4 regions of the Streptomyces sp. NPDC059003 genome follow, and region 4 is predicted to be linked to each of the others. Evidence: riboswitches for the same ligand, from Rfam matches in the RefSeq annotation. Region 4 holds a riboswitch; each other region holds the start of a gene.

Region 1 (7,702 bases), on a different contig from region 4:
CGCCCGACGTGCCGCCGTCCGCGTCGCACCGGATCGGTTCGAGCGCGTCGGCCGCGCCCTGCCCGTCGACCTGGGCGAGGGACGTGCCCGTGAGGGCGGGGACGACCTGGGCGGTGGCGCGCAGGGCCATGCCGTCGGCCTTCGGCTTGTCGTATCCGACCGCGCCCCGGTCGGCCTCGGGGGCCGCGCAGCCCACCTGGCGCGACCTGAGCCAGGCGACACCCTTGGCGGCCGCCTCGACGCGGCCTCCGGCGGCGAGCGCCTGGACGTCCAGGGCCGTGGAGTTGGAGTTGCCGGGCGGCGTGCCGAATCCGTTGTCGCGGAAGCTGCCGTCGGGCAGCTGCTGCTTCTGAAGCCAGTCGAGGCCGCGCTTGGCGTCGTCGAGGCGGCCCGCGCCGAGCAGGGCCTGGACGGCGAGGCCGGTGCTGTCGGTGTGGGACTTGCACTCGCTGCCGGTCTTGAAGCTCAGCGGATACCCGCCGTCCGCGCAGCGGGACTTGGCGAGGAAGTCGACGGCCTTGGCCTCAAGGCCGCCGGTGCGCTGGAGGGCGAGGACGGCCAGGGACTGGGTGAACTGGTTGGAGCCGTCGCCGGGCAGCTCGTCGGTGAAGCGGCCGTTCTCCTGCAGGCGCCCGGTGAGGATCTTCACCAGGTCGTGGCCGCCGAAGTTCCTCGGGTCGCGGTGCTCGATCGCGGCGACGAGCGCCAGCTTGGCGGTGCCGCCCGCGAACACCGCGCCCGGGGTGCCCTTGTTGATGTAGGCGCCCGCGTTGGCCTCCAGCCAGTCGGTGGCCTTCTTCTGGGTGGCACCGCCGGTGCCGGTCGCGGCGAGGCCCATGACGATGTCGGCGGTCAGGCCGTGGTCGCCCTTGGCGTTGCTGCCGTCGGTCAGCTTCGACGCCATCCAGGTGGCGGCGGCGTTCGCGGGGGACTTCGGGGCGGCGCTCGCCGCGGCCTCCGGGGCGGGGGCGGCCGGTTCAGCGTGGGCCGCGCCCGGCGGCAGCAGCACCGTGGCCAGCGCGGCCGCGGGTATCCCCGCCGCCGTTCTCAGCCGTAGGGACAGACGCATGGTGGGACTCCTTGCTGTTGCTGGAAGGGGAGGGCGTGAGCGTCACGGAGGCCCCGAAGGCGGCCCGGCGCGCCGCCCTGCGCAGGACGGCGAGGACGGCGGGGCCGAGCGTGACGATGGCGACGAGGTTGGTGAGCGCCCGGCCGGTGTCCCAGCCGAACGTGGACGTGACGAGCGTGAAGACGGCGAAGCGGTGCAGGTTCTCGCCGACGGACGCGCCCGCCACGAAGGAGAGGTCGGTGTCCGTGCCCGCGGTGAACGGCCAGAACCACATGTTCAGGAGGAAGCCGAAGGCGTACGCGACGACGATCCCGTACGCCGCGAGCAGGGCGATCTCGGCGCGGCCCGTCACCCGCCGGGGCAGCAGTCCCGCGCCGAGCCCGATCCACCCGGAGGCGATCATCTGGAACGGCAGCCAGGGCCCGACCCCCGCGGTCAGCAGCGCGGACGCGAACAGCGAGGTGCAGCCGAGCACGAAGCCGAACCCGGGCCCGAAGACCCGGCCCGCGAGGACGAGCAGGAAGAAGACGGTCTCGATGCCCGCCGTGCCCGCGCCGAGCGGCCTGAGCCCGGCGTTGACGGCGGACAGGACGCCCAGCATCGCCAGGGCCTTGGTGTCGATGCCGCCCGACGACATCTCGGCGAGCACGACGGCGAGCAGCACCGGCATCGTCAGGATGAAGATGAGCGGCGCGTCGGCGGTGTGCGCGGTCGCGGCCGGCCCGGGGGCGACGAACAGCGGCCAGAAGAACATGGCGAGGCCCGCGACGCTCGCGAGGGTGAGGACGACGGCGGTGCGCGCGCGGATCGGCAGCGCGGGCACCCGTGGGCGGCGGCTGCCGATGCGGCCCCGGAGGCTACTGATACGGCCTCGGCCGGTGCTCACACGGCCACGGCGGGTGCTCATACGGCCGCGGCGGGTCCTCATACGGCCGCGAAGGGTGCTCATACGGCCTCCAGTGCGGTGCGCACCTGCTCGACGGTGAGCCACTCCTGCGGGCTGAGCACCTTCGCGACCTGGGGCGCGAACGCGGGCGACGAGACGACCACGTCGGCCGTCGGCCCGTCGGCGACGGTCTCGCCCTCCGCCATGACGACGACGCGGTCGGCGGCGCGCGCGGTGAACTCCACGTCGTGCGTGGCGACCACGACGGCCCGGCCCTCGGCGGCCAAGCGCCGGATGACGCGGGTGAAGGCCTCCTTGGCGTGGTAGTCGAGGCCGCGCGTCGGCTCGTCGAGGAGGACCACGCCGGGCGCGGCGGCGAGCTGGACGGCCAGGACGAGGGCGAGCTGCTGGCCCTCCGACAGGTCGCGCGGGTGCCGCTCGCCGGGGATGCCGGGCGCGAGCGAGTCGAGCAGCGCGCGGCAGGTGCCGTCGGCGGCGTCCGACTCGCGGTCGGCCTGCGCGCACTCGGCGTCGACGGTGTGCAGGTACAGCAGGTCGCTCGCGGTCTGCGGGACGAGTCCGACGAGCGCGCGGGCCTTGCGGGCCGCCACCTTGCCGGGGTCGGTGCCGCGCACGTCGACGCGGCCCGAGCGGCGGGGGCCCGAGCCCTGGAGCGCCCAGAGCAGCGACGACTTGCCCGAGCCGTTGCGGCCCATGAGGGCGGTGACCTCGCCGCCCGCGAGGTCCAGGTCCAGCTCGCGTACGGCGACGGTGTCGGCGTACGCGACGGTGATCCGGCGGGCGGACAGGGCCGGTTCGCCGCGCGCGGCCGCGGGCGTTGCGGGGGTGCGGCCGGTGAGGCGGGTGCGCAGGTCGGGGGCGCGGCGGCGGGCGTCGCGCACGGACAGCGGCAGCGGCTCCCAGCCCGCGAGCCGCCCGAGGTGGACGACGGGCGGCGCGACGTCGCTGTCGCGCATCAGCTCGGCGGGGTCGCCCTCGCGGACGTGCCCGTCGCCCGTCACCTGCACGAGCCGGTCGGCGTACTGCAGGACCCGCTCCATGCGGTGCTCGGCGACCAGGACCGTGGTGCCGAGGTCGTGGACGAGCCGGGTGATCGCGGCGAGCACGTCCTCGGCGGCGGTGGGGTCGAGCGCGGACGTCGGCTCGTCGAGGACCAGGACCTTCGGGTGGGCGGTGAGGACGGAGCCGATGGCGACGCGCTGCTGCTGGCCGCCGGAGAGGCCGCGCAGGGCGCGGTGGCGCAGGTCCGCGATGCCGAGCAGGTCCAGGGTCTCCTCGACGCGCTTGCGCATCACCGCCGCGGGGACGGCCAACTGCTCCATGCCGTACGCGAGTTCCTCCTCGACGGTGTCGGTCACGAACCCGGCCAGCGGGTCCTGGCCGACGACGCCGACGACGTGGGCGAACTCCTGCGGCGGCACGTCGGCGGTGCTGACGCCGTCGACGCTGACGCGGCCCTGGAGGTGGCCGCCGGTGAAGTGCGGCACGAGGCCGTTGACGGCGCCGAGCAGCGTGGACTTGCCGACGCCGGTGCGCCCGGTGACGAGGCACAGCTCGCCCTCGCCGACGTGCAGGGTGACGTCGCGCAGGGCGGGCGCGCCCGTGTCCGGGTAGGTGAAGGTGACGTGGTCGAAGCGGATCACGCGGTGGCCTCTCTGCCCGGTGCGGTGGCGCGGGGCGGCGCGGGGGCGAGCCACGCCGGGAGGGCACCGGCCACGGCGGCGAGCGCGGGCAGCGCGGTCACTTCGGGCCAGGCCGGCGGGGACAGCGAGGGGTAGAGCGACGCGGCGTCGGTGCGGGACACCACGTACATCAGGACGGCGGCGCCGACGCCGGACGCGGCGACGGCCCACTCGGCGCCGCGCCACGGGTCGGGCCGGTACGTGCTGCGCCTGACGCGCCGGCCGCCGAGGACGAACCCGCACCCGGCCAGGGCGAGTCCGGCGAGCAGCAGCGGTGTGCCGAGGTAGAACGGCGTGCTCGCGCCCATCGCGCCGTAGAGCCCGCCACACACGCCGAGCAGCCCGGCGATGACCAGGGTGCCGGTGAACAGCCGGGTGCGCGGGGCGACGCGGCCGGTGTGGCCGTAGCCGTGCGAGGCCATCGCGGCGGCCAGGGCGAGGGAGCGGTTCATGGCGTCCTCGAGGACCGGGATGACGATGCCGCGCAGCGCGCCGATGCCGCGTACGCCCTTCCTGGCCACGCCGCCGCGCAGCAGCCTGGCCCGGCGCACCCGCTGCACGCTCTCGACGAGCTGCGGTGCGACGGTGAGCGTGACGACGACGGACGTGCCGACCTCGTACAGCGCGCCGGGCAGCGCCTTGAGCATCCGCTTGGGGTTGGCGAGCGCGTTGGCGGCGCCGACGCACACCACCATGGTGGCCAGACGCAGACCGTCGTACAGGCCGCCGAGCAGCTGTTCGGCGGCCACCGGGCCGAACAGGCGGACCCCCGCGGCCCATGCGGGCAGCGGGATCTGCGGCAGGGTGAACAGGACCGTGTCGCCCTGGCCGCCGCCGAAGACGATCCGGAAGGCGACGCGCATCACGACGATGAACGCGCCGAGGCTCAGATACATCCGGAAGGCGAGGGCCCACGGGGCGTCGTCGCGCCGCTGGGCGACCACGAATCCGACCGCGGACAGGATCAGGACGAGCAGCACGGGGTTGGCGGTGCGGCTCGCCGTGGCGGCCATGCCGAGCGCCCACAGCCACCACGCGCCCGGGTGCACCGCGCGGGCCGGAGCGGTCACGGCGTGGTGTCCGCGCCGCGGGAACGGCGGCGCCAGGCCGTCACTCCTCCGGCGGCCGCGAGGGCCACGGCGGCCGCCCCGCCGACGACCGTGCCCATGGGCACGCCCTTGTCCTTGCTGGCCTGCACGGTCCGCTGGTCCTCGCCACCGGTCCAGTCGGCGGCTTCGGTCGGGGTGGGCGCGGGGCCGGAACGTCCGGACGGGGAGGGCGGGTTGGGCTTCTTGCCGCCGGTGTCCTTGGTGTCGCTCCCCTTGCCCTTCTTGGACTTCTTGGACTTCTTGGACTTCTTGGATTTCTCGGGCTTCTTGTCCTGCCCACCGTGCCTGTCGCCCTTGGCTCCGGGCGGCGGCTCCAGGCCGCCGCCGTCGGCGGGAGGCCGTGCGCCGTTGCCGTCGCCGGGGCTCTCGGGCGGTGCGGGGCGGCCCGGCGCGTCGGGGGCCCCGTGGTCCGAGCCACCGCCGCCCGGACGGCCACCGCCGCCCCCTCCTCCCGGGCGCCCGCCGCCACCGGTCCCGGGAGCGGTCGACGGCCGCCGGGGCGCGACGCGCGGTGCCGGGGCCCGGCCCTCGCTCCGGTTGAGGGAGAACGACCAGCCCTCGAAGCTGCCCTTGGGCGGGGTGCGGTAGGTGGCGCCGTACTGGCTGTAGGTCCAGCGGCCGCCGTTGGACGCGTGCCAGTACGACCAGTACGCCTTGGTCGGCGGGGTGTCGATGCACGGCTCGCGTTCGGTGCCCGGCTTGCCCTCCAGGCGGCAGATGAACGACTCGCCCCAGCGGTTGGTGCCGGTGACGTCGATGCCCGCGTCCTTCAGGGCGGCGAGGCCGGTCTCCTGGGAGCCCACCGCGCAGCGCACGATGGTGGTCCCGCCCAGTTCCCGGAAGTCGACGACGACGGTGACGCCGTTGCCGTTCGGGCAGAAGCCCGGGCGGCCGCGGCCGGTGTCCACCGCGGACGCGGGGGCGGCCCGGCCGAGCCCGAGCCCGGCCGTCGCGAGCAGCAGCCCGAGCAGGGCGGCGAACGTCCGTCTCGCACCGGCCATTTCAAGTGCCCTTCGGCTCGGGGCCCGCACCGGGACCCCGCGCACCGCCGCTCCCGGTGCCGCGCGGACGGACCGCGTCGCACGAACAGACCCCTGACGCGCGTTCCGAACGGAAGCGGCAGGGGCCGAAGAACCGGTGCAGGGCTCAGGGCTCCACGCTGCAGACCATGACAGTGAGAAGCAGTGCACGTAGCGCGCCGGGCGGCCCGACTCGCAGCGACGCCTGAGCGCGCTGCACACGGTTGCAGGTCAGTGCCGGATTCCCACCGGCTTTCCCCAGTCGCGTACGCATGAAGTTGTCGAAGGTGTCCGCCCCCGCCACAGCGGGAGCACGCGCATCGTAGGCCCGGTTTGTTGAAACGCGCCAGGGTTTGCGGCCTGTGACTCCGGCCACCGCGCGGTCAGCGCTGGTACAGGCCCACGAGGGTGCCGCTGCCCACGTGCTGGCGGTCGACGGCGGCGTGCACCTCGTCCGCCGTCGCGTCCTCGGGGAGCGACACCGGCGCCGGGAGGGCGTAGAGGCGGAAGAAGTACCGGTGCGGCTCGTCGCCCGCCGGAGGGTGCGGGCCGCTCCAGCCGTCCTCGCCGAAGTCGTTGCGGTGCACGTGCGCGGGCGGCTGCGGCGCACCGGCGTCGAGGCCCTCGACGCGCGGGTCGAGCCCGGTCATGAGCCAGTGGACGAAGGTCCCTTGCGGCGCGTCGGGGTCCTCGCACAGGAGCACCAGCTCCGCCGCGTCGTCCGGCACTCCGGACCAGGTCAGCGGCGGTGGGACGTTGTCGCCCTCCCGTGCGTGGCGCGGCGGGATCGGGGCGTGGTCGTGGAACGCGGAGCTCTTGAGTTCGATGTCGGTCATGCGCGCCGCAGTACCCACGTACGGGCCCGGCATGCACACGGTCGCCCCCAGGGGCGCGCAGTCACTCAGCGGCGCAGCTTCACCTTCGACAGCGCGGCCACGCCGAGGGCGGCGAGCGCGACCTGGATGAGGCACTCGGCCCAGTCGACGCCTTCCGTGTCGGCCACGTCCAGGCCCGACGCGATGGCCGTGCCGACGAGTGCCGCCACGATGCCGACGACGACGGTCCACAGGATGCCGATGCGCTGCCGTCCCGGTACGGCGAGGCGGCCGAGCACCCCGATGACGGCGCCGATCAGGATCGCGCTGATGAGTCCCGAAATCTCCATCACTGCCCCTTGCTAGCAGTATCTCTCGACGGTGGGCCTCGACGGTGGGCCCTGACTTCGGGCGCGAGCGCGAGAGGCCCGCGCCCAAAGCACCTCACTCCCCGTGGCCTCCCAGCCGCCGCACCGGGTCCCCCGGGCCCGTGACCGCAAACACGCCGCGCGCCGCGCGCGGCCGACTTGCTCCGCGGCGGCCGGGGTACTCGTCGTCCGCCCGGCTCACCGAGCCGGCACCACCCGGCCCCTACGGCACTGTGAGGCGGACCATGGCCATCGTCGACACCTGCATCCTCGTCCTCGACTCCGGCGAGCCGGAGCAACTCGCCGCGTTCTACGGCGGGCTGCTGGGCGGTGACGTCGACTTCAACCCACGGGACGACCGGTTCGAGATCACCGGCGAGTCCGGTACGCGCATGGGCTTCCGCCGCGACACGGGGTTCACGCCGCCGAGCTGGCCGCGGCCCGACGACTCCCACCAGACGCACCTCGAACTCCTCGTCCCCAAGGGGGACATGGACGCCGCGGAGCGCGAGGTCATCTCCGGGGGCGCACGGCCCATCGACACCAATCCGCAGGGCGGCGGTGCGGACGTACGGCTGTACTCGGACCCGGCCGGGCACACCTTCGCGCTCCGGGAAGGAGGGTCGCAGTGAGGGAACTCGCCGCTCAGCACGGGCCCGCGCTCGCCGCGTTCGCGCTCGGTCTCCTGGTCGCCGGGGCACTGACGTGGGCCGTCTGGCTCGGCATCCGGGTC
Region 2 (7,702 bases), on a different contig from region 4:
CCGGACTGTGGGGCTACTTCCTGTGGGTCGGCGTCCACGAGCCGCTCGGCGGCATCAACCAGCTCTTCCCGATCTTCGGCATCGCCAACCAGCTGCTCGCCGCCGTCGCCCTCGCCGTCTGCACCACCCTGCTCGTGAAGTCCGGGCGCCTCAAGTGGGCCTGGATCACCGGGGTTCCCCTCGTGTGGGACGCGACGGTGACGCTCACGGCGAGCTGGCAGAAGGTGTTCTCCAGCGACCCGCGCGTGGGCTTCTTCAAGCAGCGCTCGGTTTATCAGGACGCCATCGACGACGGCAAGGTCCTGCCGCCCGCCAAGTCCATGGACGACATGCACACCGTCGTCACCAACTCCACGGTGGACGGCGTCCTTTCGGCGGTGCTCGCGCTGCTCATCGTCATCGTGATCGCGGACGCGGCGCGCGTCTGCGTCCGGCACGTCCGCGACCCGCTGTCGTCGCGCCTGAGCGAGGCGCCGTTCGTGGAGTCGAAGCTGACGGCGCCCGCCGGGCTCTTCCCGACGAAGGACGAGAAGCTGGAGCTCACGTCGCAACGGGAGCGCACGCCATGAACCGGATGTCCCGCCTCGCGCGCGGAATTCGCTGGTACGTCAGGGAGTTGACCGACGAGTCGGCGTACGAGCGCTATGTGGCGCACCTGAGGAAGGAGCACCCCGCCGCGGTCGCGCCGAGCCGCCGCGCCTTCGAGCGGATGCGGACGCAGCGGCAGGAGTCGGACCCCCGCCAAGGGTTCCGCTGCTGCTGAGAGGGCATCACCCTCCGTCCGATATGCGGACAGGGGTTCCATACAGCGAGATCGTCACTTAGATTTCCCGCACGTTAAACACGGGATAAGTGAGTGAACGGAGCCGCGGTATGCCAGATGCGCCTGAAGTGCCGGTTGCGCCTGAGGGGAAACAGCCGGTGGTCACTCCGGTCCGCGTGATCGTCGCCCTCTGCCTCGTGGCGCCGTTCGTGGCCATGCTCTGGGTGAGCTCCTACGCGAAGACCGACCCGGCCTTCATCGGCATCCCGTTCTTCTACTGGTACCAGATGCTGTGGGTCCTGATATCGACCGCGCTCACGATGACCGCGTACAAGCTGTGGCAGCGCGACCAGCGCGCCCGTAAGGCCCTCACGGAAGGTGCGTCCCGGTGAACGACGGCGTCAACGGCGTCGCGCTCGCCGTCTTCATCTTCTTCTTCCTCGCGGTCACCGCCATGGGCTTCCTCGCGTCGCGCTGGCGCAGGGCCGAGAACGAGAACAGCCTCGACGAATGGGGCCTCGGCGGCCGCTCGTTCGGGACCTGGGTGACCTGGTTCCTGCTCGGTGGCGACCTCTACACGGCGTACACCTTCGTGGCCGTCCCCGCGGCGATCTACGCGGCGGGCGCCGCCGGGTTCTTCGCGGTGCCGTACACCATCCTCGTCTACCCGCTGATCTTCACCTTCCTGCCCCGCCTGTGGTCGGTCTCGCACAAGCACGGGTACGTGACCACGTCGGACTTCGTCCGGGGCCGCTTCGGCTCCAAGGGGCTCTCGCTCGCCGTCGCGGTCACCGGCATCCTCGCCACCATGCCGTACATCGCGCTCCAACTGGTCGGCATCCAGGCCGTCCTCGACGTGATGGGCGTCGGCGGCGGCGAGAACACCAACTGGTTCGTCAAGGACCTGCCGCTGCTCATCGCCTTCGGCGTCCTGGCCGCGTACACCTACTCCTCCGGCCTGCGCGCCCCCGCGCTGATCGCGTTCGTGAAGGACACCCTGATCTACATCGTGATCGTGGTGGCCGTCATCTACATCCCGATCAAGCTCGGCGGGTTCGACGACATCTTCCACGCGGCGAGCGAGAAGTTCTCGGCGACGAACGAGAAGACCGGCAAGCCCGTCGGGGCGCTCGTGCCGGGCTCCGCGGGCACCTGGACCTACGCCACGCTCGCGCTCGGCTCGGCGCTCGCCCTGTTCATGTATCCGCACTCGATCACCGCGACGCTCTCGTCGCGCAGCCGGAACGTGATCCGCCGCAACACCACCATCCTGCCCCTGTACTCGCTGATGCTCGGCCTGCTCGCGCTCCTCGGGTTCATGGCGATCGCGGCCGGAGTGAAGGTCGAGAACGGGCAGTTGGCGATCCCGCAGCTGTTCGAGACGATGTTCCCCGACTGGTTCACCGGCATCGCCTTCGCCGCCATCGGCATCGGCGCGCTCGTGCCCGCCGCCATCATGTCGATCGCGGCCGCGAACCTCTTCACGCGCAACATCTACAAGGACTTCATCAAGCCCGACGCGACGCCCGCCCAGGAGACCAAGGTCTCCAAGCTGGTCTCGCTGCTCGTGAAGGTCGGCGCGCTCGTCTTCGTCCTCGGCATGGACAAGACGGTCGCCATCAACTTCCAGCTGCTCGGCGGCATCTGGATCCTGCAGACCATGCCCGCGCTCGTCGGCGGCCTGTTCACGCGCTGGTTCCACCGGTGGGCGCTGCTCGCCGGGTGGGCGGTCGGCATGGCGTACGGGACGATCGCGGCGTACGGCGTCGCCTCGCCCACGCAGAAGCACTTCGGCGGCTCGTCGGACGAGATCCCGGGCATCGGCGAGATCGGCTACATCGGCCTGACCGCGTTCGTGCTCAACGTCCTGGTGACGGTGGTCCTCACCGTCGTCCTGAAGGCCGTGGGGGCCCCGGACGGCGTCGACGAGACGTCCCCCGAGGACTACACGGCGGACGCGGGCGACCAGGGCGTGGCCGCCGAACTGCCGAAGGTGGGGGCCGGGCACTGACGGTGCGACGGCGGGGCGGGCGGCGGATGCGAAAGGATGTGCGCATGAGACGTCATCTCCTCGTGCTCCCGGCGCTGCTGCTCGCCCCTCTCGTGCTCACCGGCTGCGGCTCCGAGGACGCCGGGTCGGGCCCGGGCTCCAGCTCGGGCTCCGGTTCCGGCGGGGGGTCCGCGCCCGACCACGCCGAGCTGAAGGCCCGCGCCCTGGCCGCGCAGACCCGTGTGGAGCACGTGTACCTGACGGAGGCCGACGGCTACGAGGCGGCGAAGCAGTCCGCCGGCGTGCTCGGCGACGACGGCTTCCAGGTCACGTACGTGAAGCGGGACGGCGGGCAGCAGTTCACGGTGTACGTGGACCGGGGCGCCGTCGACGACAAGAACTGCCGCACGGCCCCGCCCGCCGCCAAGAGCTGCGAGAAGGACGGCAAGGGCTGGTACCGCGTGACCGCGGAGCGGCACGAGTACGCCCGCTCGGAGAACGGCCTGCGCATCCAGGTCGCCGCCGACCCCAAGGCCGTGAGCCGCGCCGTGCTGCGCGCCGCCGCCGAGAAGGTCCACCGCGCGGACGACCGGGAGCTGGACGCGATCCTGCCCGAGCGCGTGCCGGGCGGCGAGCCCGTCGAGCGCGGCGACCTGCCACCGAACGGCGACGGCGCCCCGCAGGACCCGCCGGGCGCGGGCGGCTGAGCGGACACGGACGGCTGAGCGGACACGGGCGGCTGAGCGCAGAGGCAGCGCACCGTAAGCACAGGGGCGGACCACCGGGAATCCGGCGGCCCGCCCCTCTTCGCGGCTCCCCGGAATGCCACGCCTCCCCCGCGAGTTGACGCTTCCGTCGCGTTCGCGCGGTGAGGTCTGCGTCACCCTCCGACACAACATCTAGGGGTGCCACCGAAAGCCAGCACAAGATGTATGCTCGTGCTCGCTGTCGCCGCAGGGGAATCCGGTGCAAGTCCGGAACTGTCCCGCAACGGTGTACGTGTGCGCATTTGCGTACCCACTCAGTCCGAGCACCTGCCGGCAGCGCGCCCGTGCCGCCCGGCCCGGGCGCCAGACGTCCGGGCCTCGTGGAATGGGCTGGTGGACGCGGCGTACGCCACCGCTGCGCGCGGTCGCGCCCGTGTGCCCCTCGCCTGCCGCAAGGCCCCGAGCCGAGCGAGGGAGAGCACCACGTGACCATCGCGCCCGCAGAGCCCGCGTCAGCGAAGGCCGAGCAGCGAGACGCCGACCAGGCCGCACCGACCGCCGACGGCCCCGGCACCGCGCTGCTGCGCACCCTGACCGACCTCACCGCCGACCTCCCCGACGCCGACCCCGGTCGCGTCGCCGCCGCCGCGCTGCGCGGCCGTTCCGCGCACGCGGACGAGGCGGAGCTCAGGGAGCTGGCGACCGAGGCGGCCGCGGGCCTGATCTCCGAGGACCCCGCGTACTCGCGGCTCGCCGCCCGGCTCCTGAGCATCGGCATCCGCGAGGAGGCCGCGTCGCAGGGCGTCACGTCCTTCTCCGAGTCCGTCGCGGTCGGCCACCGCGAGGGCCTGATCGCGGACCGCACGGCCGCGTTCACCGCGCTGCACTCCGCGCGCCTCGACGCTCTCGTGGCCGACGCGCTCGCCGACGGCGCCGACCGCCGCTTCGGCTACTTCGGCCTGCGCACCCTGCACAGCCGCTATCTGCTGCGCCACCCGATCACCCGCAAGGTCGTCGAGACGCCCCAGCACTTCATGCTGCGCGTGGCCGCGGGCCTCGCCGAGGACGACTCCGTGCGGGCCCTGGACGAGGTCGCGGCGCTGTACGGCCTGATGAGCCGCCTGGACTACCTGCCGTCGTCGCCGACCCTGTTCAACTCCGGCACCCGGCACCCGCAGATGTCCAGCTGCTATCTGCTCGACTCCCCGCTGGACGAGCTCGACTCCATCTACGACCGGTACCACCAGGTCGCGCGGCTCTCCAAGCACGCGGGCGGCATCGGCCTCTCGTACTCCCGCATCCGCTCGCGCGGTTCGCTGATCCGCGGCACGAACGGGCACTCCAACGGCATCGTGCCGTTCCTGAAGACCCTCGACGCGTCGGTGGCGGCGGTCAACCAGGGCGGCCGTCGCAAGGGCGCGGCCGCGGTCTACCTGGAGACCTGGCACTCCGACATCGAGGAGTTCCTGGAGCTGCGCGACAACACCGGCGAGGACGCCCGGCGCACGCACAACCTGAACCTGGCGCACTGGATCCCGGACGAGTTCATGCGCCGCGTCAACGCCGACCAGGACTGGTCGCTGTTCTCGCCCGCCGACGTGCCCGAGCTCGTCGACCTGTGGGGCGAGGAGTTCGAGGCGGCGTACCGCGCGGCCGAGGCGAAGGGCCTCGCCCAGAAGACCATCCCGGCCCGGGACCTGTACGGCCGCATGATGCGCACCCTCGCGCAGACCGGCAACGGCTGGATGACCTTCAAGGACACCTCCAACCGCACCGCCAACCAGACCGCCGAGCCCGGCCACACCGTGCACTCCTCCAACCTGTGCACGGAGATCCTGGAGGTCACGGACGACGGCGAGACGGCCGTCTGCAACCTCGGCTCGGTGAACCTCGGGGCCTTCGTGGCCGACGGTGACATCGACTGGGAGCGCCTTGACGCGACCGTCCGCACCGCCGTGACCTTCCTCGACCGGGTCGTCGACATCAACTTCTACCCGACCGAGCAGGCCGGGCGCTCCAACGCCAAGTGGCGCCCGGTGGGCCTCGGCGCGATGGGCCTGCAGGACGTCTTCTTCCAGCTGCGGCTGCCCTTCGACTCGCCCGAGGCGAAGGCGCTCTCCACGAAGATCGCCGAGCGCATCATGCTCGCCGCGTACGAGGCGTCCACGGACCTGGCCGAGCGCCACGGCCCGCTGCCCGCCTGGGAGAAGACCCGCACCGCGCGCGGCGTCCTGCACCCCGACCACTACGACACCGAGCGGGCCTGGCCCGAGCGGTGGGAGGCGCTGCGGGAGCGCATCGGCAAGGTCGGCATGCGCAACTCGCTGCTCCTCGCGATCGCGCCGACCGCCACCATCGCGTCCATCGCGGGCGTGTACGAGTGCATCGAGCCGCAGGTCTCCAACCTCTTCAAGCGCGAGACCCTGTCCGGCGAGTTCCTCCAGGTCAACTCCTACCTGGTGGAGGACCTCAAGCGGCTCGGCGCGTGGGACGCGCGGACCCGCGAGGCGCTGCGCGAGTCCAACGGCTCGGTGCAGGACTTCACCTGGGTGCCCGACGAGGTCCGCGACCTGTACCGCACGGCCTGGGAGATCCCGCAGCGCGGCCTGATCGACATGGCCGCCGCCCGCACGCCGTACCTGGACCAGTCGCAGTCCCTGAACCTGTTCCTGGAGACGCCGACCATCGGCAAGCTCTCCTCGATGTACGCGTACGCGTGGAAGCAGGGCCTGAAGACCACGTACTACCTGCGCTCGCGCCCGGCGACGCGCATCGCCCGCGCCGCGGGCGGCCAGGCCGCCACCGCCGCGGCCCCCGTCCCCCAGCAGGTCGCCGACCCCGAGGCGATCGCCTGCTCCCTGGAAAACCCCGAGTCCTGCGAGGCCTGCCAGTAATGACGACCGAAGCCACGAAAAACCTGCTCGACCCCGGCTTCGAGCTGACGCTCCGCCCGATGCGCTACCCCGACTTCTACGAGCGCTACCGGGACGCGATCAAGAACACCTGGACCGTCGAGGAGGTCGACCTCCACTCCGACGTCGCCGACCTGGCCAAGCTGACGCCCGAGGAGCAGCACCTGATCGGCCGCCTGGTCGCGTTCTTCGCGACCGGCGACTCGATCGTCGCGAACAACCTCGTCCTGACGCTGTACAAGCACATCAACTCCCCCGAGGCGCGGCTGTACCTGAGCCGTCAGCTCTTCGAGGAGGCCGTGCACGTCCAGTTCTATCTGACGCTGCTCGACACGTACCTGCCCGACCCGGAGGACCGCAACGCCGCCTTCGCGGCGGTGGAGAACATCCAGTCCATCCGCGAGAAGGCCGAGTTCTGCTTCAAGTGGATGGACTCGGTGGAGAAGCTGGACCGCCTGGAGTCCAAGGCCGACCGGCGCCGCTTCCTGCTCAACCTGATCTGCTTCGCGGCGTGCATCGAGGGCCTGTTCTTCTACGGCGCCTTCGCGTACGTCTACTGGTTCCGGTCCCGCGGCCTGCTTCACGGCCTCGCGACCGGCACCAACTGGGTGTTCCGCGACGAGACGATGCACATGAGCTTCGCCTTCGACGTCGTCGACACGGTCCGCAAGGAGGAGCCTGACCTCTTCGACGACGCCCTGCAGCAGCAGGTCACGGACATGCTGAAGGAGGCGGTCGACGCCGAGCTGCAGTTCGCGCGCGACCTGTGCGGTGACGGCCTGCCCGGCATGAACACCGAGTCGATGCGCGAGTACCTGCAGTGCGTCGCCGACCAGCGCCTGGCGCGCCTCGGCTTCGCGCCGGTGTACGGCTCCGAGAACCCCTTCTCGTTCATGGAGCTCCAGGGCGTTCAGGAGCTGACCAACTTCTTCGAGCGGCGGCCGTCGGCGTACCAGGTCGCGGTCGAGGGCTCGGTCTCCTTCGACGACGAGTTCTGATCCCGGCCGTGATCCTGGTCCTGGACCAGTCCCTGCTCGGCCCGTCTCAGCTGCCGGTCGATCCGGCGGTCGTGGGCGTGGCCGAGCAGTGACGGCAGGGCCATGAGCAGCAGGACCCCGAGGACGGCCAGCGTGTCGAGTACGTCATGTGCGTTCATGACGACCACTCTCGCGCCGGCCGTCCTCCGCCGTCAGTGGCAGGACTGCCGGGCACCCTCGATTTCCTGCCAGCCACGCGGCACACTGGCCGCATGCTGAGCAATGTGGCCGCCGTCCTGCTCGACGGCGTGCATCCCTTCGAACTGGGCGTCGTCTGCGAGGTGTTCGGCCTC
Region 3 (7,702 bases), on a different contig from region 4:
CTCCCGCACCGCATCGAGCGCCGTGGCCCGCACACAGTGATCGGTGGCGATCCCGACGACGTCGACCTCCCGCACCTGCCGCTCCCGCAGCCACTGCGCCAGCGGCGTCCCGTTCTCGTCGACCCCCTCGAAACCGCTGTACGCGGCGGTGTGCGCACCCTTGTCGAAGACGGCGTCGACGGCGCCGGAGGCGACGGCGGGGGCGAAGTTCGGATGGAAGCCGACGCCCTCGGTGCCGGCCACGCAGTGCGGCGGCCAGGAGTCGACGTAGTCGGGGTGGTCGGAGAAGTGGTCACCGGGGTCGACGTGGTGGTCACGGGTGGCCACGACGTGGCGGTAGCAGGCGGAGGTCTGGCCGATGAGCTCGGTGACGGCGGCGGCCACGTCCGCGCCGCCCGCGACGGCGAGGCTGCCCCCCTCGCAGAAGTCGTTCTGCACGTCGACGACAATCAGGGCGCGGCGCATGGCGGATGTCCTTCGTTAGCGTGATGAACCGAGCGTAGAGACTTCAAGTGCGTTGCGGGAGAGGGCACTTGGCGCACTCACCGGGGCACTCACACGAACTCCGTCGGGATCACCGCCTCACCGCGCGACAGCTGCGTCGCGGACAGCGGAAGCCGCGCCCGCGCGGCCGCGTGCCGCTCACGGACCGTGTCGAGGGGCTCGCGGGCGACGACCTCGCCGCCCTTGACGAGCTCGACGTGCAGCTGCTTGTCGGCGAGGGCGGAGGGCACGGGTCCGGTGCCGACGACCTCGGCCTCGGCCACCCCGTGGGCGTCCACGCGGCGCGCGGCCCACTTGCGGCCGCCGAGCGAGGACTTGCCGCCGAGGGACTTCTTCGCGACGGGTTCGAGCGGGGCCTTGGGGCCGGCGGAGCGGGCGCGGGCCACCAGCTTGTAGACCATGGAGCAGGTGGGGTGCCCGGACCCGGTGACCAGCTGGGTGCCCACGCCGTACGCGTCCACGGGCGCCGCCGCGAGCGAGGCGATGGCGTACTCGTCGAGGTCGGAGGTGACCACGATCTTGGTGTTCGGGGCGCCGAGCTCGTCCAGCTCCTTGCGCACCCGGTGCGCGACGAGCAGCAGGTCGCCGGAGTCGATGCGGACGGCGCCGAGCTCGGGCCCGGCGATCTCCACGGCCATGCGGACCGCCTCGCCCACGTCATAGGTGTCGACGAGCAGCGTCGTGCCGCGCCCGAGCGAGTCCACCTGCGCGCGGAAGGCGTCGCGCTCGCTGTCGTGCACGAGGGTGAAGGAGTGGGCGGAGGTGCCGACGGTCGGGATGCCGTAGCGGAAGCCCGCGGCGAGGTCCGAGGTGGTGGTGAAGCCGCCGACGTACGCGGCGCGGGACGCGGCCACCGCCGCGAGCTCGTGGGTGCGGCGCGCGCCCATCTCGATCAGCGGCCGGCCGCCCGCGGCGGAGGCCATGCGGGACGCGGCGGCGGCGATCGCCGAGTCGTGGTTGAGGATCGACAGGATCACGGTCTCCAGGAGCACGCACTCCGCGAAGGTGCCCTCGACCCGCAGGATCGGCGAGCCCGGGAAGTACACCTCGCCCTCCGGGTAGCCCCAGATGTCCCCGCTGAAGCGGTACGAGGCCAGCCACTGGAGGGTCGGCTCGTCCACGACGCGGCGCTCGCGCAGGAAGGCGAGGACGTCGGCGTCGAAGCGGAAGTTCTCGACGGCGTCCAGGACCCGCCCGGTGCCGCCGACCACGCCGTAGCGGCGGCCCTCGGGCAGTCTGCGTGTGAAGACCTCGAACACGGACCGCCGGTGCGCGGCGCCCGACTTGAGGGTGCCCTGCAGCATCGTCAACTCGTAGTGATCCGTGAAGAGCGCGGTCGACGGCACGTCGACCGGCAGCCCCAGGTCATGCTCCCCAGAGTTCATAGGAGGATGCTACCCGCATCTCGTCACTCTGACGATTTCAGGGGCCCGTTTGTGCGGTGGGCCCTTGCGGGTGGCAGCATGGGACGGGTGAGTAGCGCGGCTCCTGTAGAGATCACACGCCCGGACGCGGAAGAGGAGACCTTCGCGGTCCCCGAGCCGGACGTTCCCTGGATCACGCTCGTGCACAACGACCCGGTCAACTTGATGAGCTACGTGACCTATGTCTTCCAGACGTACTTCGGCTACTCGAAGGACAAGGCCACGAAGCTGATGCTCGACGTGCACCACAAGGGCCGGGCCGTCGTCTCCGCGGGTACCCGCGAGGAGATGGAGCGCGACGTGCAGGCGATGCACGGCTATGGACTGTGGGCCACCCTTCAGCAGGACCGGAAGTAGCGACGCGACTGATGCCAGGACACTTTGAACCGATCCCCGGGGGCGGCGCGGCCGTCGCGCTCGACGAGGTCGAGATCTCGATCATCCGCTCGCTCGCCGTGCAGCTCCTGGAGCTGATCGGCCCGGGCGACGAGCCGGCGGGCGCCGACGGCGACCCCTTCGCCGAGCTGTTCGCCGAGGGTCCGAGCGAGCCGCCCGCCGACCCGGTGCTGATGCGCCTGCTCCCGGACGCGTACGGCGGCCCCGGCAGCGAGGGCGGCGACGCGGAGGAACTGCGGGCGTACTCCGCGGAGTTCCGCCGCTTCACCGAGAACGACCTGCGGGCCCGCAAGCGCGACGACGCCCTCGCGGTCGTCCGCTCGCTCGACGCCCTGACGGTGGCGGGCGAGGGCGGCGCCGTCCTGAAGCTGTCGGCCGACGACTCGCGGCGCTGGCTCGGCGCGCTCAACGACCTGCGGCTCGCGATCGGCACCCGGCTCGAGGTGACCGACGAGGACGACACCGAGGTCCTGTACCGCCTGCCGGACTCCGATCCGCGCAAGCCGATGGTGATGGCCTATCTGTGGCTGGGAGGGCTGCAGGAGACCCTCGTCGAGACGCTGATGGCGTGACGGTTTCCTGACGCTCCCGTGACGCCCGCTTGAAGATCGCGGCCGTTCGCTCAGCGGATCCTCAAATCCGGATAACGATCAGGTCACCTCGATGCCCCGCTATGTCGATCGAAGGGCGTTTTGTCCGCTTCTTCCTGTGGCGTAGGTCACGGATGGCTCATTCGATCACTGTGACGGTCGTGATAAATGTTCTCGACCGCTCGGTGACGCCACCCATGTTCACCGAGGGCGCCAGGGGCCGACAGACCGTCGGCGGCACTCCATCACCATCCGGGGGATCACGACCTGGTCCGCGGCGAAACCGCAGTTCGCGGCGCGGATCAGCATGGAGAAAGGCGTCACCATGACCTCAGTGCAGGTCGAAGAACACGGCGACGAGCGAGTCGGCAACGAGGCCGCGGCGGCTGGTTCAGCAGGCCCGTCCGGCGACAACGAGGGTTATCAGCGCGGGCTCGGCGCCCGGCAGATCCAGATGATCGCGATCGGCGGTGCCATCGGCACCGGCCTGTTCCTCGGCGCGGGCAAGGCCATTCACAAGGCGGGCCCGAGCCTCATCCTCGCGTACGCGATCGCGGGCCTCGTGATCTTCTTCATCATGCGGGCGCTCGGCGAGCTCCTCATGTACCGGCCCGTCTCGGGCTCGTTCTCCGAGTACGCGCGCGAGTTCGTGGGCCCCTTCTTCGGGTTCGTGACCGGCTGGACGTACTGGCTCTTCTGGGTCGTCACGGGCATCACGGAAGTCACCGCGGCCGCCCAGTACATGCAGTACTGGACCCATGGCTCCATTCCCCAATGGGCCTACGCGCTGATCTTCACCGTCATCCTGTACGGCGCCAACCTGATCTCCGTGAAGCTCTTCGGCGAGCTGGAGTTCTGGTTCTCCATGGTCAAGGTCACCGCCATCATCGGCATGATTCTGATCTGCGCCGGCATCCTCACCATCGGCTTCTCCGACGCCGGTGACACCGCGTCCGTGTCGCACCTGTGGGACAACGGCGGCTTCTTCCCCAACGGCATCGGCAACACGCTGATGACCCTCCAGATCGTGATGTTCGCCTTCCTGGCCGTGGAGCTGGTCGGCGTCACCGCGGGTGAGTCCAAGGACCCGAAGAAGACCCTGCCCAAGGCGATCAACACCGTGCCGTGGCGCATCGCCGTCTTCTACGTCGGCGCCCTGATCATGATCCTCTCGGTCGTGCCGTGGACGGCCTTCCAGCCCGGCGTCTCCCCGTTCGTCGCCGCCTTCGAGAAGATGGGCCTCGGCATCGGTGCCGCGATCGTGAACTTCGTGGTCCTGACCGCCGCGCTCTCCTCCTGCAACTCGGGCATGTACTCCACCGGCCGCATGCTGCGCGACCTCGCGCTCAACGGCCAGGGCCCGAAGTTCTTCACCAAGCTCACCAAGAACGGCCTGCCGCTCGTCGGCACCACCGCGTCCGCCGCGCTGATGCTCGTCGGCGTGTGGATCAACTACCAGTGGCCCGGCGAGGCGTTCAACTACGTCGTCTCCTTCGCCACCATCTCCGGCATGTGGGCCTGGATCATGATCCTGGTCTCCCAGATCAACTACCGCCGCAAGGCCGACGCGGGCATCCTGCCCCAGTCCACGTTCCGCGCCCCGGGCGCCCCGTACACCAGCTGGTTCGCGCTCGCCTTCATCGCCATGGTCATCGTGATGATGGGCATCGACAAGGACGCGCGGATCTCCCTGTACTGCGCCCCGATCTGGGCCGCCATCCTGTGCGTGTCCTACCTGGTCCTGAAGAGCCGCAACCCGGAGGCGGCTGCCTTCAAGAAGCGCGAGCACGGCGGCCCCGCCGTCGAGTCCGCCACCCCGGTCACCAAGGACTGACCTCCGGGCACTTGCCCACGATGCGGGCCGTCACGTACCACATGCTGGTACGCGGCGGCCCCTTCGTACGCCTGGGCTGCATATCCTGGCCGGCATGCTGACCATCACCCAGGCCCTGCACGACCAGATCGTGGCGCACGCGCGCAAGGACCACCCCGACGAGGCGTGCGGCGTCGTCGCGGGCCCGGCGGGCAGTGACCGCCCCGAGCGGTTCGTCCCGATGCTGAACGCGGCCCGCTCGCCCACGTTCTACGAGTTCGACTCCGCCGACCTGCTCAAGCTCTACCGCGAGCTCGACGACCGCGACGAGGAGCCGGTCGTGATCTACCACTCGCACACGGCCACGGAGGCCTACCCCTCCCGCACCGACATCAGTTACGCCAACGAGCCGGGCGCCCACTACGTCCTCGTCTCGACCGCCGACGCCGACGACGCGGGACCCTTCCAGTTCCGCTCCTTCCGCATCGTGGACGGCGAGGTCACCGAGGAGGACGTCCAGGTCGTCCAGGCATACTGAAGCCGACCTTTGAGGCGGCAGGACCCAGGAAGCCGGTGCGAATCCGGCGCGGTCCCGCCACTGTGACCGGGCACGCGTGCCCGCCAGCCAGGAACTGACCTGCCGCCCCACGCCCACTTCGCACAGGGGACGCGGAAATCCCCTGAGGAGGCCCGCACCCATGCGCACCCGCGTGCTGCTCGCCGCGGCGGCGATCCTGCTGCCGCTCACCGCCTGCTCGGCGTCCGACTCGGACAAGGACTCCGGCAAACCCGCGCCCAAGGCCGCCGGATTCCCGTACACCGTCACCAACTGCGGTGTGCGGACGACGTACAAGGCACCGCCCGAGCGCGCCGTCCCCATGAACCAGCACGCCACGGAGATCCTCCTCGAACTGGGCCTGAAGGACCGCATCGCGGGCACCGCCTACCTCGACGACAAGGTCCTCCCGAAGTACGCGAAGGCGTACGCGTCGCGCCCGGTGCTCGCCAAGGAGTACCCCTCGTACGAGCAGCTGCTCGCCGCGAACCCCGACTTCGTGTACGGCGGCTACGCCAGCGCCTTCAACGCGAGCGACGGCCGCAGCCGGGACGCCCTCGCCAAGTCCGGGATCAACACCCGCCTCAACGTCGAGGGCTGCGCCAAGAAGCCCGTCACGATGGACGACCTCTACCGCGAGGTGCGCGAGACCGGCGCCACCTTCGGCGTCCGCGACCGCGCCGAGCGCTGGGTGCGCGCGGCGAAGGCCACCCTGGCCGCCGAGAAGTCCAAGGCCGCCAAGGACCGCAAGCGCCCGTCCGTCTTCGTCTACGACAGCGGCGACAAGACCGCGTTCACCGCGGGCGGCCGCGGCATCGGCAACGAGATCATCGAGCGCGCGGGCGCCCGCAACGTCATGTCCGACCTCGACAAGTCCTTCGGCGACGCCTCCTGGGAAACGGTGGTCGACCGCCGCCCCGACGTCATCCTCATCTACGACTACGGCGCGACGACGGTCGCCCAGAAGAAGAAGCGCCTCCTGACCGACCCGGCCCTGCGCGACGTCCCCGCCATCAAGAACAAGCGCTTCGCGGTCCTGCCCCTGTCGGACGTGGTCCTCGGGGTCAGGGCACCGGCGGCGGTGAAGAAGCTGTCGGAGCAGCTCTAATGCAGCCCGTCCGGCGTTTGAGGACGAGCGCGAAGCGCGATGAACGGGGGTGCCAGGGGGCTGGCCCCCTGGTTCGGGAAGGGGCGGGCCAGGGGCGCACCCGCGAGGCCCCACCCACCCGCACCCTCCGCTACGCCACAGTCATGGCCACCCTCACCATCGCCCTCGCGGCCGCAGGCATCGCCGCGCTGACCTACGGCTCAGTCAAGATCCCACCCGCCGAGGTGCTCGACATCCTCACGGGCAAGGCCACAGGCCCGTCCCCGTACCGCACCATCGTCCTGGACGTCCGCCTCCCCCGAGTCCTGCTCGGCGCGGCCGTCGGCGCCGGCCTCGCGGTCATCGGCGCCACCCTCCAGGCCCTGGTCCGCAACCCCCTCGCCGACCCGTTCCTGCTCGGCGTCTCCTCGGGCGCGTCCGTCGGCGCGGTCGGCGCGATCGTCCTGGGCGGCACCTTCGGCGTCGGCACGGCGCTCGCGACGACGGTGACGATCCCGGCCGCCGCGTTCGTGGGCGCGTTCCTGACGCTGGTCGTCGTGTACGCGCTCGCCCGCACCGGCGGCGGGGGAGTGGCCACCGGGCGCCTGATCCTCGCGGGCGTCGCCGTCTCGTACATCCTGTCCGCGCTCACCAGCCTGATCCTGGTGACGGCGGAGCGCGCGGACCACCTCAAGGAGGTCCTGTACTGGACGCTCGGCGGCCTCGGCAGCGCCCGCTGGGACATGCTCGCGCTGCCCCTGACCGCCCTGGTGATCGGCACGGCGCTGCTCATGGCCCTGGCCCGCCCGCTCGACCTGCTCCTCGTCGGCGACGAGGGCGCGACGGTCCTCGGCCTGGACACGGCCCGGTTCCGGGCGGGCGTCTTCGTCCTCGCCTCGCTCCTGACGGGCGCGCTCGTCGCGTACAGCGGGGCCATCGGCTTCGTCGGCCTGATGGTGCCGCACGCGGCCCGCATGCTGGTGGGCGCCGCGCACCGCGCGCTGCTCCCGGTGGCGGCGCTGATGGGCGCGGCGTTCCTGGTGACCGCGGACCTCGCGGCGCGCACGGTGGCGGCGCCGCAGGACCTGCCGGTGGGAGTCCTGACGGCACTGACGGGCGGCCCGTTCTTCCTGTGGCTGCTGCGCCGGAACAAGACACAGGAAGGAGCGGCAGCGTGAGGCTCCGCGCCGAAGACCTCTCGTACGAGATCCCGTCGGGCCGTCGGCTCGTCGACGCCGTCTCACTCACCGTCTCCGCAGGCGAGACCGTCGGCCTCGTCGGCCCCAACGGCAGCGGCAAGACGACGCTCCTGCGCTGTGTGTACGGGGCGCT
Region 4 (7,702 bases):
CACCCGGGTCCCGGCCGCTTCGAGGTCCTCGACCTCGTCGCGCAGGGCGAGCGCGACCTGCCGCGCCGTGTCGCCGAGCGGCTGGTCGTCGCGGACGAACGACCAGGCGAGCATCGTGACCGGGCCCGTCAGCATGCCCTTGACGGGGCGGTCGGTGAGCGAGTTGGCGTACGCCGTCCAGCGCACCGTCATCGGCTCAGGGCGCGAGATGTCACCGGCGAGCACCGGCGGGCGCACATAGCGGGTGCCGTACGACTGGACCCAGCCGTGCCGCGTGGCGAGATAGCCGGTCAGCTGCTCGGCGAAGTACTGCACCATGTCGTTGCGTTCGGGCTCGCCGTGCACCAGGACGTCGATGCCCGCCTTCTCCTGGAAGTCCAGGACGGCCCGGATCTCGGTCTCGATGCGCTCCTCGTACCCGCCCTCGTCGATGCGCCCGGCGCGCAGGTCGGCGCGGGCCGTGCGCAACTCGGTGGTCTGCGGGAACGAGCCGATGGTCGTGGTGGGGAGCAGTGGCAGGTGCAGGCTCGCGCGCTGGGCGGCGGCGCGCTCGGCGTACGGCTGCGAGCGGCGGGCGTCGGCGGCGGTGACGGCCGCGGCGCGGGCGCGCACGCGCGGGTCGTGGGTGAGGGCGGAACCGGCGCGGGACGCCAGGTCGGCGCGGTTGGCGGCGAGTTCGGCCGCGACGGTGTCGGGGCCGTGGGCGAGGCCGCGGGCCAGGGTGACGAGCTCGGCGGTCTTCTGCCGGGCGAAGGCGAGCCAGCGGGCCACCTGCGGGTCGATGTCGCGCTCGGCGGCGGCGTCGAGCGGCACGTGCAGGAGCGAGCAGGACGCGGCCACGTCCACGCGGTCGGCGAGCCCGAGGAGCGTGCCGAGCGTGGCGAGGGACCTCTCCAGGTCGTTGATCCAGACGTTGCGGCCGTCGACCACGCCCGCCACCAGGCGCTTGCCCGGAAGCCCGCCGGCCCGCGCGAGGTCGTCGAGGTTGGCGGCCGCCGGGCCCGTGAAGTCCAGGGCGAGCCCGTCCACCGGCGTCTTCGCGAGCACGGGCAGGGCCTCGCCGAGCCGGTCGAAGTAGGAGGCGACCAGGAGCCTCGGCCGGTCGGTCAGCGCGCCGAGGTCGCGGTAGGCGCGGGCGGCGGCGTTCAGCTCGGCCGGTGTCCGGTCCTGGACGAGCGCGGGCTCGTCCAGCTGCACCCACGCGGCGCCCGCCGCCCGCAGGTCGGCGAGCACCTCCGCGTACACGGGAAGCAGCCGGTCGAGGAGCGTCAGCGGCTCGAACGCGCCGTCGACGCCCGGCGCGGGCTTGGCGAGCAGCAGGTACGTGACCGGGCCGACGAGCACCGGCCGCGCGGCGTGGCCGAGCGCGAGCGCCTCCTTCAGCTCGGCGACCTGCTTCGCGGAGTCGGCGGCGAAGACGGTGTCCGGGCCCAACTCCGGCACCAGATAGTGGTAGTTGGTGTCGAACCACTTCGTCATCTCCAGCGGCGCCACGTCCGCGGTGCCGCGCGCCATCGCGAAGTAGCCGTCCAGCGGGTCCGCCGCGACGGCCTCGCGGTGGCGGTCGGGGATCGCGCCGAGCAGGACGCTGGTGTCCAGGACGTGGTCGTAGTACGAGAAGTCGCCGGTCGGCACCTCGTGGATCCCGGCGTCGGCGAGCCGCTCCCAGTTGGCGCGGCGCAGCTCGGCGGCCGTCTCCCTCAGGGCGTCGGCGTCGACGCGGCCCTTCCAGTAGCCCTCGACGGCCTTCTTCAGTTCGCGGTTCGGGCCCTGGCGGGGGTAGCCGTACACGGTGGCCCGTGCTGCCGCGGCTGCGGGCTTGTCTGTCACAGAACTCTCCTTCGCGAGCGTGTGTGTGCCATGGCCGGGGACGGCCGCGGGCGCGAAGGGAGCGCGGAACGGGCGGATCACGGCACCGAGGTGCCCGTCCGCCTGCCGTGCACGCCGACCCGCCCACGAGGTCACCGGTGAGCCGCGCGCGACGGGTCGCGCACGGGCAACGGGCAGGTCTTCGGACTCGCGGGCGCGACCTCCGGGGAGGTCACCTACTGGCCGTCGCTTCCCGGGTCCGTGATGGACCCAGTGCGTATGACGGCGGTCGTTCCCGCTCACCGCTGCGGGGCAGTCCCGGATTCTCACCGGGTTCCCTCTTGCGACGCCGCTGCCTGGCCGGCAGGGCGAACCTGTTGCGGGGCTCACCCTACCCACGCGGGGCGTTGATAGGCCTTCGGCCTCGTCCTCAGGCGCCGGACGGGCTGATTCCTCCAGCAGTCTTATTGCGAAGTACTTGCAATTACTATGAAGAGGCAAGAAGGCGTCCAGTCGCGGGGAGCAGAGGCATGGTCACGAAAGGCTCGACGGGTTCGCCCGTCGTGCTCGGCATCGAGTCGTCCTGCGACGAGACCGGCGTCGGCCTGGTGCGTGCCGGGCGGCTGCTCGGGCACGCCGTCGCGTCCAGCATGGACGAGCACGCCCGCTACGGCGGGGTCGTCCCGGAGATCGCCGCCCGCGCCCACGTGCACGCGCTCAACCCGGTCGTCCGCCGTGCCCTGGACGAGGCGGGCCTGCGCATGCGCGACGTCGGGGCCGTCGCCGTGACGACCGGCCCCGGCCTGTCCGGCGCCCTCCAGGTCGGCCTCGCCGGGGCGAAGGGGCTCGCCTACGCCCTCGACGTGCCGCTGTACGGCGTGCACCACCTGGCCGGGCACGTCGCCGCCGACACCCTGGAGCACGGCCCGCTGCCCGACCCCTGCGTGGTCCTGATCGTCTCCGGCGGCCACACCTCGCTGCTGCTCGTACGCGACCTGGCCCGCGACCCGATCATGCACCTGGGGGACACCCTGGACGACGCGGCGGGCGAGTGCTTCGACAAGGTGGCCCGCGTCTTCGGCCTGCCCTACCCCGGCGGCCCCGCCGTCGACCGCGCGGCACGCGACGGCTCGCCGGACGCGGTGGCCTTCCCGCGCCCGCTGACCGGGCCGCGCGACGACCCGTACGCCTTCTCCTTCTCCGGTCTGAAGACGGCCGCCGCGCGCTGGGCCGAGAGCCACCGCGGCCGGGAACTGCCGGTCGCCGACGGCGCCGCCGCGCTGCAGGAGGCCGTCGCGGACGTCCTCACCCGCAAGGCGGTCGCGGCCTGCACCGCGCACGGCGTCGGCACGCTCGTCGTGGTCGGCGGCGTCGCCGCCAACTCCCGGGTGCGGGCGCTCGCCGAGGAGCGCTGCCGCGCGGCCGGGATCACCCTGCGCGTGCCGCCCCTCAAGCTGTGCACCGACAACGGCGCGATGATCGCCGCCGTGGGCGACCTGCTGGTGCGCGCGGGCGCCGAGCCCGCACCCCTCGACGTCTCGATCGACCCGTCGGCGCCGCTGGAGCACGCGGCCCTGCACCCCACGACGACGGTCGCGAGGGCGCACCCCGCGGCGACGGTCGCGAGAGCGCACCCCGCGACGACGGCCGCAGGGGCCGCCTGATGGCCGCCGTCGTGCACCGCCTCCCCGGCCCGGACCTGCTCGCCCACCGCGACGGCCTCCGCGCCGTCCACGCCGCCGCCTTCGCCCAGGAGCCCTGGCACAGCACGCCCGCCGACGCGGACGCCTACCTGGACCGGCTCGCCGGTGACGTGACCCGGCCCGGCTTCACCGGCGCCGTGGCGCTCGACGGCGAGCGGGTGCTCGGCTTCGCCACGGCCTGGACGTCCACCACCCCGCTGCCCGACAACCGCGGCTACCCGCGCGTCACCGCCGCGCTCGGCACCGAGCGCACCACCGCGTGGCTGTGCGGCGGCCGGGAGGTCGACGAACTCGCCGTCACGCCCGCCGCGCACGGGCGCGGCCTCGGCCGTACGCTCCTCGAAGCGGTCACCCGCGCGGCGCCCGAAGGACGCTGCTGGCTGCTCACCTCCGTCAAGGCCGACGCCACCGTCCGCTTCTACGAGCGGCTCGGCTGGCGGCAGGTCACCCACCCCGCGCCCGACGGATACGGCACCGTCGCCTTCCTCGGCCCGGACCACCCCGCGCGCACCACCGCCCTCCCGCCCCTGTGACCCACCCCAGCCCGGAGCACGTCTTGCGTACCGCCGACATCCGCACCCGCTTCCTCGACTTCTTCGCCGAGCGCGGCCACACCGTCGTCCCCAGCGCCCCGCTGCCCACGCCCGACCCGACGCTCCTCTTCGTGAACGCGGGCATGGTGCCGTTCAAGCCGTATCTGACCGGCGAGGCGGCACCGCCGTGGCCGCGGGCGACCAGCGTGCAGAAGTGCGTGCGCACCCTCGACATCGAGGAGGTCGGCAAGACCACACGACACGGCTCGTTCTTCCAGATGAACGGCAACTTCTCCTTCGGGGACTACTTCAAGGAAGAAGCCATCGCCTTCGCCTGGGAGCTGAGCACCCGGCCGCTGTCCGACGGCGGCTACGGACTCGACCCGGCGCGGATCTGGGTCACCGTGCACCACTCCGACACCGAGGCGCGCGGCCTGTGGCGGCGCGTCGCCGACCTGCCCGACGAACGGATCGTGGCGCGCGGCGACGAGGACAACTTCTGGCACATGGGCGTGCCCGGGCCGTGCGGCCCGTCGTCGGAGCTCTTCTACGACCGGGGCCCGGCGCTCGGCCGCGCGGGCGGCCCCGCCGTCGACGAGGACCGCTACATGGAGTTCTGGAACCTCGTCTTCATGCAGTACGAGCGCGGCGAAGGCACCGGCAAGACCGGTTTTCCGATCCTCGGCGAACTCCCGCGCCGCAACATCGACACCGGCATGGGCCTGGAGCGCATGGCCACGCTCCTCCAGGGCGTGGACAACCTGTACGAGACCGACGAGACCCGGCCCGTGCTCGACCGGGCCGCCGAGCTCGCGGGCGTGCACTACGGCGCCGACGCCACCGACGACGTACGCCTGCGCGTCGTCGCCGACCACGTCCGCACCGCCCTGATGCTCCTCGCCGACGGCACCGCCCCCGGCAACGAGGGCCGCGGCTACGTCCTGCGCCGCATCCTGCGCCGCGCCGTCCGCTCCATGCGTCAACTCGGCTACGGCGACCCGTCGTTGACCGATCTGCTCGCCGTCGCCCGCGACCGCATGGCGCCGAGCTACCCGGAGGTCGCCGCGGCCTACGCGCGCGTCGCCGACCAGGCCCAGGGCGAGGAGGACGCCTTCCGCGCCACCCTCAAGCAGGGCACCACCGTCCTCGACACCGCCGTCGCCCGGGTCAAGGCGGACGGCGGCCGCCACCTGTCGGGACCGCAGGCCTTCCTGCTGCACGACACCTACGGCTTCCCCATCGACCTCACCCTGGAGATGGCCGCCGAACAGGGCGTCGAGGTCGACCGCGAGGGCTTCACGGCCCTCATGCGCGCGCAGCGGGAGCGGGCCCGCGCCGACGCGCGCGCCCGCAAGTCCGGCGGCGCCCTCGACACCTCCGCGCTGCGGTCCGTCCTGGACGAGCACGGGCCGACCGACTGGCGCGCCTGGGACGCCCTCGCCACCGACTCCCGCGTCCTCGCGCTGCTCGGCCCCGCCGGTCCCGTGCCCGTCGCCCGGGACGGCGAGATCGTCACGGCGGTCCTCGACCGCACTCCGTTCTACGCCGAGTCCGGCGGCCAGGACAGCGACGCGGGCCGGCTCTCCGGCGCCGCCACGGAGGCCGAGGTCCTCGACGTACAGCGGCCGCTGCCCGGCCTCGTCGTCCACCAGGTCCGCGTCACCGCGGGCGAACTGGCCGTCGGGGACGCCGTGCACGCCGCCGTCGACCCGGAGTGGCGGCTCGGCGCCCGCCAGGCCCACTCCGGCACGCACGTCCTGCACGCGGCCCTGCGCGAGGTCCTCGGCCCGACCGCCCTGCAGTCCGGCTCCTACAACCGCCCCGGCTACCTCCGCCTGGACTTCCCCTGGCGCGGCGGCCTGTCCACCACCGTCCGCAGCGAGGTCGAGGAGGCCGCCAACCGTGCCCTGCGCCGTGACCTGCCCGTCGGTGTGCGGTGGATGACGCTCCCTCAGGCCAAGGAGCTCGGCGCGCTCGCGCTGTTCGACGAGACGTACGGCGAGCAGGTCCGCGTCGTCGAGATCGGCGGCGCCTGGTCGCGCGAGCTGTGCGGCGGCACGCACGTCGAGCACGCCTCTCAGGTCGGCGTCGTCGCGCTCACCGCCGAGTCGTCGGTCGGCGCGGGCATGCGGCGCCTGGAGGCCGCCGTCGGCATCGAGGGCTTCGGCTATCTCGCGCGCGAACGGGACCTGGTCGCCCGGATCGCCGAGCAGGTGCAGGCGCCGCGCGCCGAACTCCCGGACCGGATCGCGGCGCTGCTCGACCGGCTCAAGGCCGCCGACCGCGAGAACCAGCGCCTTCAGCAGGCGGCCCGCGGCGCCCGCGCCGCCGAACTCGCCGGGCAGGCCGTCGAGGTGGCGGGCGCGCACGTGGCCACCGCGACGGTGGACGGCGACGCGGGGGCCGCGCGGGCGCTGGCCCTCGACGTGCGCGGACGGCTGCCCGCCGAGCGCCCCGGCGTCGCCGCCGTGACCCTGCCCGGCGACAAGCCGGTCCTCGCCGTGGCCGTGAACGAGGCGGGCCGTGCCGCGGGCCTTTCCGCGTCCGCCCTGGTCAAGCGCCTCCTTGGCGGGCGCGGCGGCGGCTCGGACGAGGTGGCGCAGGGCGGCGGGGTGCCGGCGGCCGAGCTGACGCGGGCGGTGTCCGGGCTGGCTGGCGTGGTGCGGGAGCGGCTCGGGGGCTGAGGGGCGGCGCGGGGCCGAGGGGCGGCGGCGGGGGCCGAGGGGCGGCGTCTCGGGCGGCTTCGAGGCCCGAGCGGCGCGGCGACCGGAGGACCGGGGAGGACGGAAGGACGGGATGACGGCGTTCACGGAGGAGCGGGCGCCGGAGCTCCGGCTTCGGTGGGCCCCTTGTCCGTGACCACCGGATAGGGCGCATGCGTGCGCCGGTCCGGGGCGATCGCGGGGCGCCCGCCCGCCTGCTCTCCGGAGGGCGGGCGCGCTGGGCGCAGGCGCGCCGTTCGCGGATGCGGCAGCCCGGGGCGATGGAGGTGGCGGCGCGGGGGCCGTCCCCAGCACGCCACCGACCGGGTCGCGGCCCGCGCCGCCGACCCCGGGACGACCCGCGTCGCCGCGCCGCACACGGCCCCGCGCCAGGCCGTGCCACCACCGGCTGGACCGCCCACCTCACCGAACAGCTCGCGGACAACGCGCTGACGCGTCCGCTCGGCGCCTGCACGGGACCCGGCCGGTGCCCCGTCCCAGCCGACGTCAGCGACCCGAGCTGAGCCACTCCACCACGGCCCGCGCCGAGAACTCCCGCTGCCCGCCGCGCAGCAGCAGGTCCGCCGCCGCGAACGCCGGATCGTCCGCCTGCGCGGCGACGTACGGAATCGCGACGCAGCGCATGCCCGCGGCCCGCGCCGCCAGCGCGCCCGGCACGGCGTCCTCCAGGACCACGCAGTCCGCGGGCCGCGCGCCGAGCAGCTCCGCGGCGGCCAGGAAGACATCGGGTGCGGGCTTGCCGTGGGCGACCTCGTCCGCCGAGACGATCGTTTTGAGGTGCGCGTCGAGCCCGGTCCCCTCCAGGATCGCCTCGATGGCCGGGCGCGAGGAGCCGGACGCGACAGCCATGGGCACCCCGGCGTCGTGCAGCAGCTCCACGAACGCCGCCATCTCCGGGTAGACGTGCGTGGACGTGCGGGCCAGGTCCAGATAG

What was found. A riboswitch is a leader RNA that binds a small molecule or an ion and turns the genes downstream of it on or off. The one in region 4 is predicted to bind cobalamin.
Region 1: another riboswitch for cobalamin. It lies ahead of ACFWZ5_RS42455 (hypothetical protein); the one in region 4 lies ahead of metE (5-methyltetrahydropteroyltriglutamate--homocysteine S-methyltransferase).
Region 2: another riboswitch for cobalamin. It lies ahead of ACFWZ5_RS39495 (ribonucleoside-diphosphate reductase subunit alpha); the one in region 4 lies ahead of metE (5-methyltetrahydropteroyltriglutamate--homocysteine S-methyltransferase).
Region 3: another riboswitch for cobalamin. It lies ahead of ACFWZ5_RS42220 (ABC transporter substrate-binding protein); the one in region 4 lies ahead of metE (5-methyltetrahydropteroyltriglutamate--homocysteine S-methyltransferase).

Annotation. Positions count from the first base shown of each region.
Region 1 covers NZ_JBHYJH010000256.1:1,136-8,837, forward strand. The annotation lists gene ACFWZ5_RS42435 (prenyltransferase/squalene oxidase repeat-containing protein) at 1-1,069, opposite strand, end outside; gene ACFWZ5_RS42440 (ECF transporter S component) at 978-1,955, opposite strand; gene ACFWZ5_RS42445 (ABC transporter ATP-binding protein) at 2,015-3,619, opposite strand; gene ACFWZ5_RS42450 (CbiQ family ECF transporter T component) at 3,616-4,728, opposite strand; gene ACFWZ5_RS42455 (hypothetical protein) at 4,725-5,768, opposite strand; cobalamin riboswitch at 5,947-6,111, opposite strand; gene ACFWZ5_RS42460 (YbhB/YbcL family Raf kinase inhibitor-like protein) at 6,170-6,622, opposite strand; gene ACFWZ5_RS42465 (GlsB/YeaQ/YmgE family stress response membrane protein) at 6,688-6,951, opposite strand; gene ACFWZ5_RS42470 (VOC family protein) at 7,215-7,601, shown strand; gene ACFWZ5_RS42475 (DUF6479 family protein) at 7,598-7,702, shown strand, end outside.
Region 2 covers NZ_JBHYJH010000199.1:1,123-8,824, forward strand. The annotation lists partial or broken gene ACFWZ5_RS39470 (carbon starvation CstA family protein) at 1-569, shown strand, start outside; gene ACFWZ5_RS39475 (CstA-like transporter-associated (seleno)protein) at 566-763, shown strand; gene ACFWZ5_RS39480 (DUF3311 domain-containing protein) at 874-1,155, shown strand; gene mctP (monocarboxylate uptake permease MctP) at 1,152-2,774, shown strand; gene ACFWZ5_RS39490 (hypothetical protein) at 2,819-3,460, shown strand; cobalamin riboswitch at 3,673-3,810, shown strand; gene ACFWZ5_RS39495 (ribonucleoside-diphosphate reductase subunit alpha) at 3,946-6,354, shown strand; gene ACFWZ5_RS39500 (ribonucleotide-diphosphate reductase subunit beta) at 6,354-7,370, shown strand; gene ACFWZ5_RS39505 (hypothetical protein) at 7,283-7,528, opposite strand; gene ACFWZ5_RS39510 (GlxA family transcriptional regulator) at 7,622-7,702, shown strand, end outside.
Region 3 covers NZ_JBHYJH010000250.1:2,350-10,051, reverse strand. The annotation lists gene ACFWZ5_RS42250 (isochorismatase family protein) at 1-465, opposite strand, end outside; gene ACFWZ5_RS42245 (nicotinate phosphoribosyltransferase) at 555-1,889, opposite strand; gene clpS (ATP-dependent Clp protease adapter ClpS) at 1,968-2,285, shown strand; gene ACFWZ5_RS42235 (DUF2017 domain-containing protein) at 2,297-2,896, shown strand; gene ACFWZ5_RS42230 (amino acid permease) at 3,240-4,748, shown strand; gene ACFWZ5_RS42225 (Mov34/MPN/PAD-1 family protein) at 4,843-5,265, shown strand; cobalamin riboswitch at 5,229-5,383, shown strand; gene ACFWZ5_RS42220 (ABC transporter substrate-binding protein) at 5,426-6,391, shown strand; gene ACFWZ5_RS42215 (FecCD family ABC transporter permease) at 6,535-7,548, shown strand; gene ACFWZ5_RS42210 (ABC transporter ATP-binding protein) at 7,545-7,702, shown strand, end outside.
Region 4 covers NZ_JBHYJH010000006.1:58,658-66,359, forward strand. The annotation lists gene metE (5-methyltetrahydropteroyltriglutamate--homocysteine S-methyltransferase) at 1-1,830, opposite strand, end outside; cobalamin riboswitch at 1,985-2,202, opposite strand; gene tsaD (tRNA (adenosine(37)-N6)-threonylcarbamoyltransferase complex transferase subunit TsaD) at 2,340-3,473, shown strand; gene ACFWZ5_RS05330 (GNAT family N-acetyltransferase) at 3,473-4,045, shown strand; gene alaS (alanine--tRNA ligase) at 4,069-6,729, shown strand; gene ACFWZ5_RS05340 (HAD family hydrolase) at 7,255-7,702, opposite strand, start outside.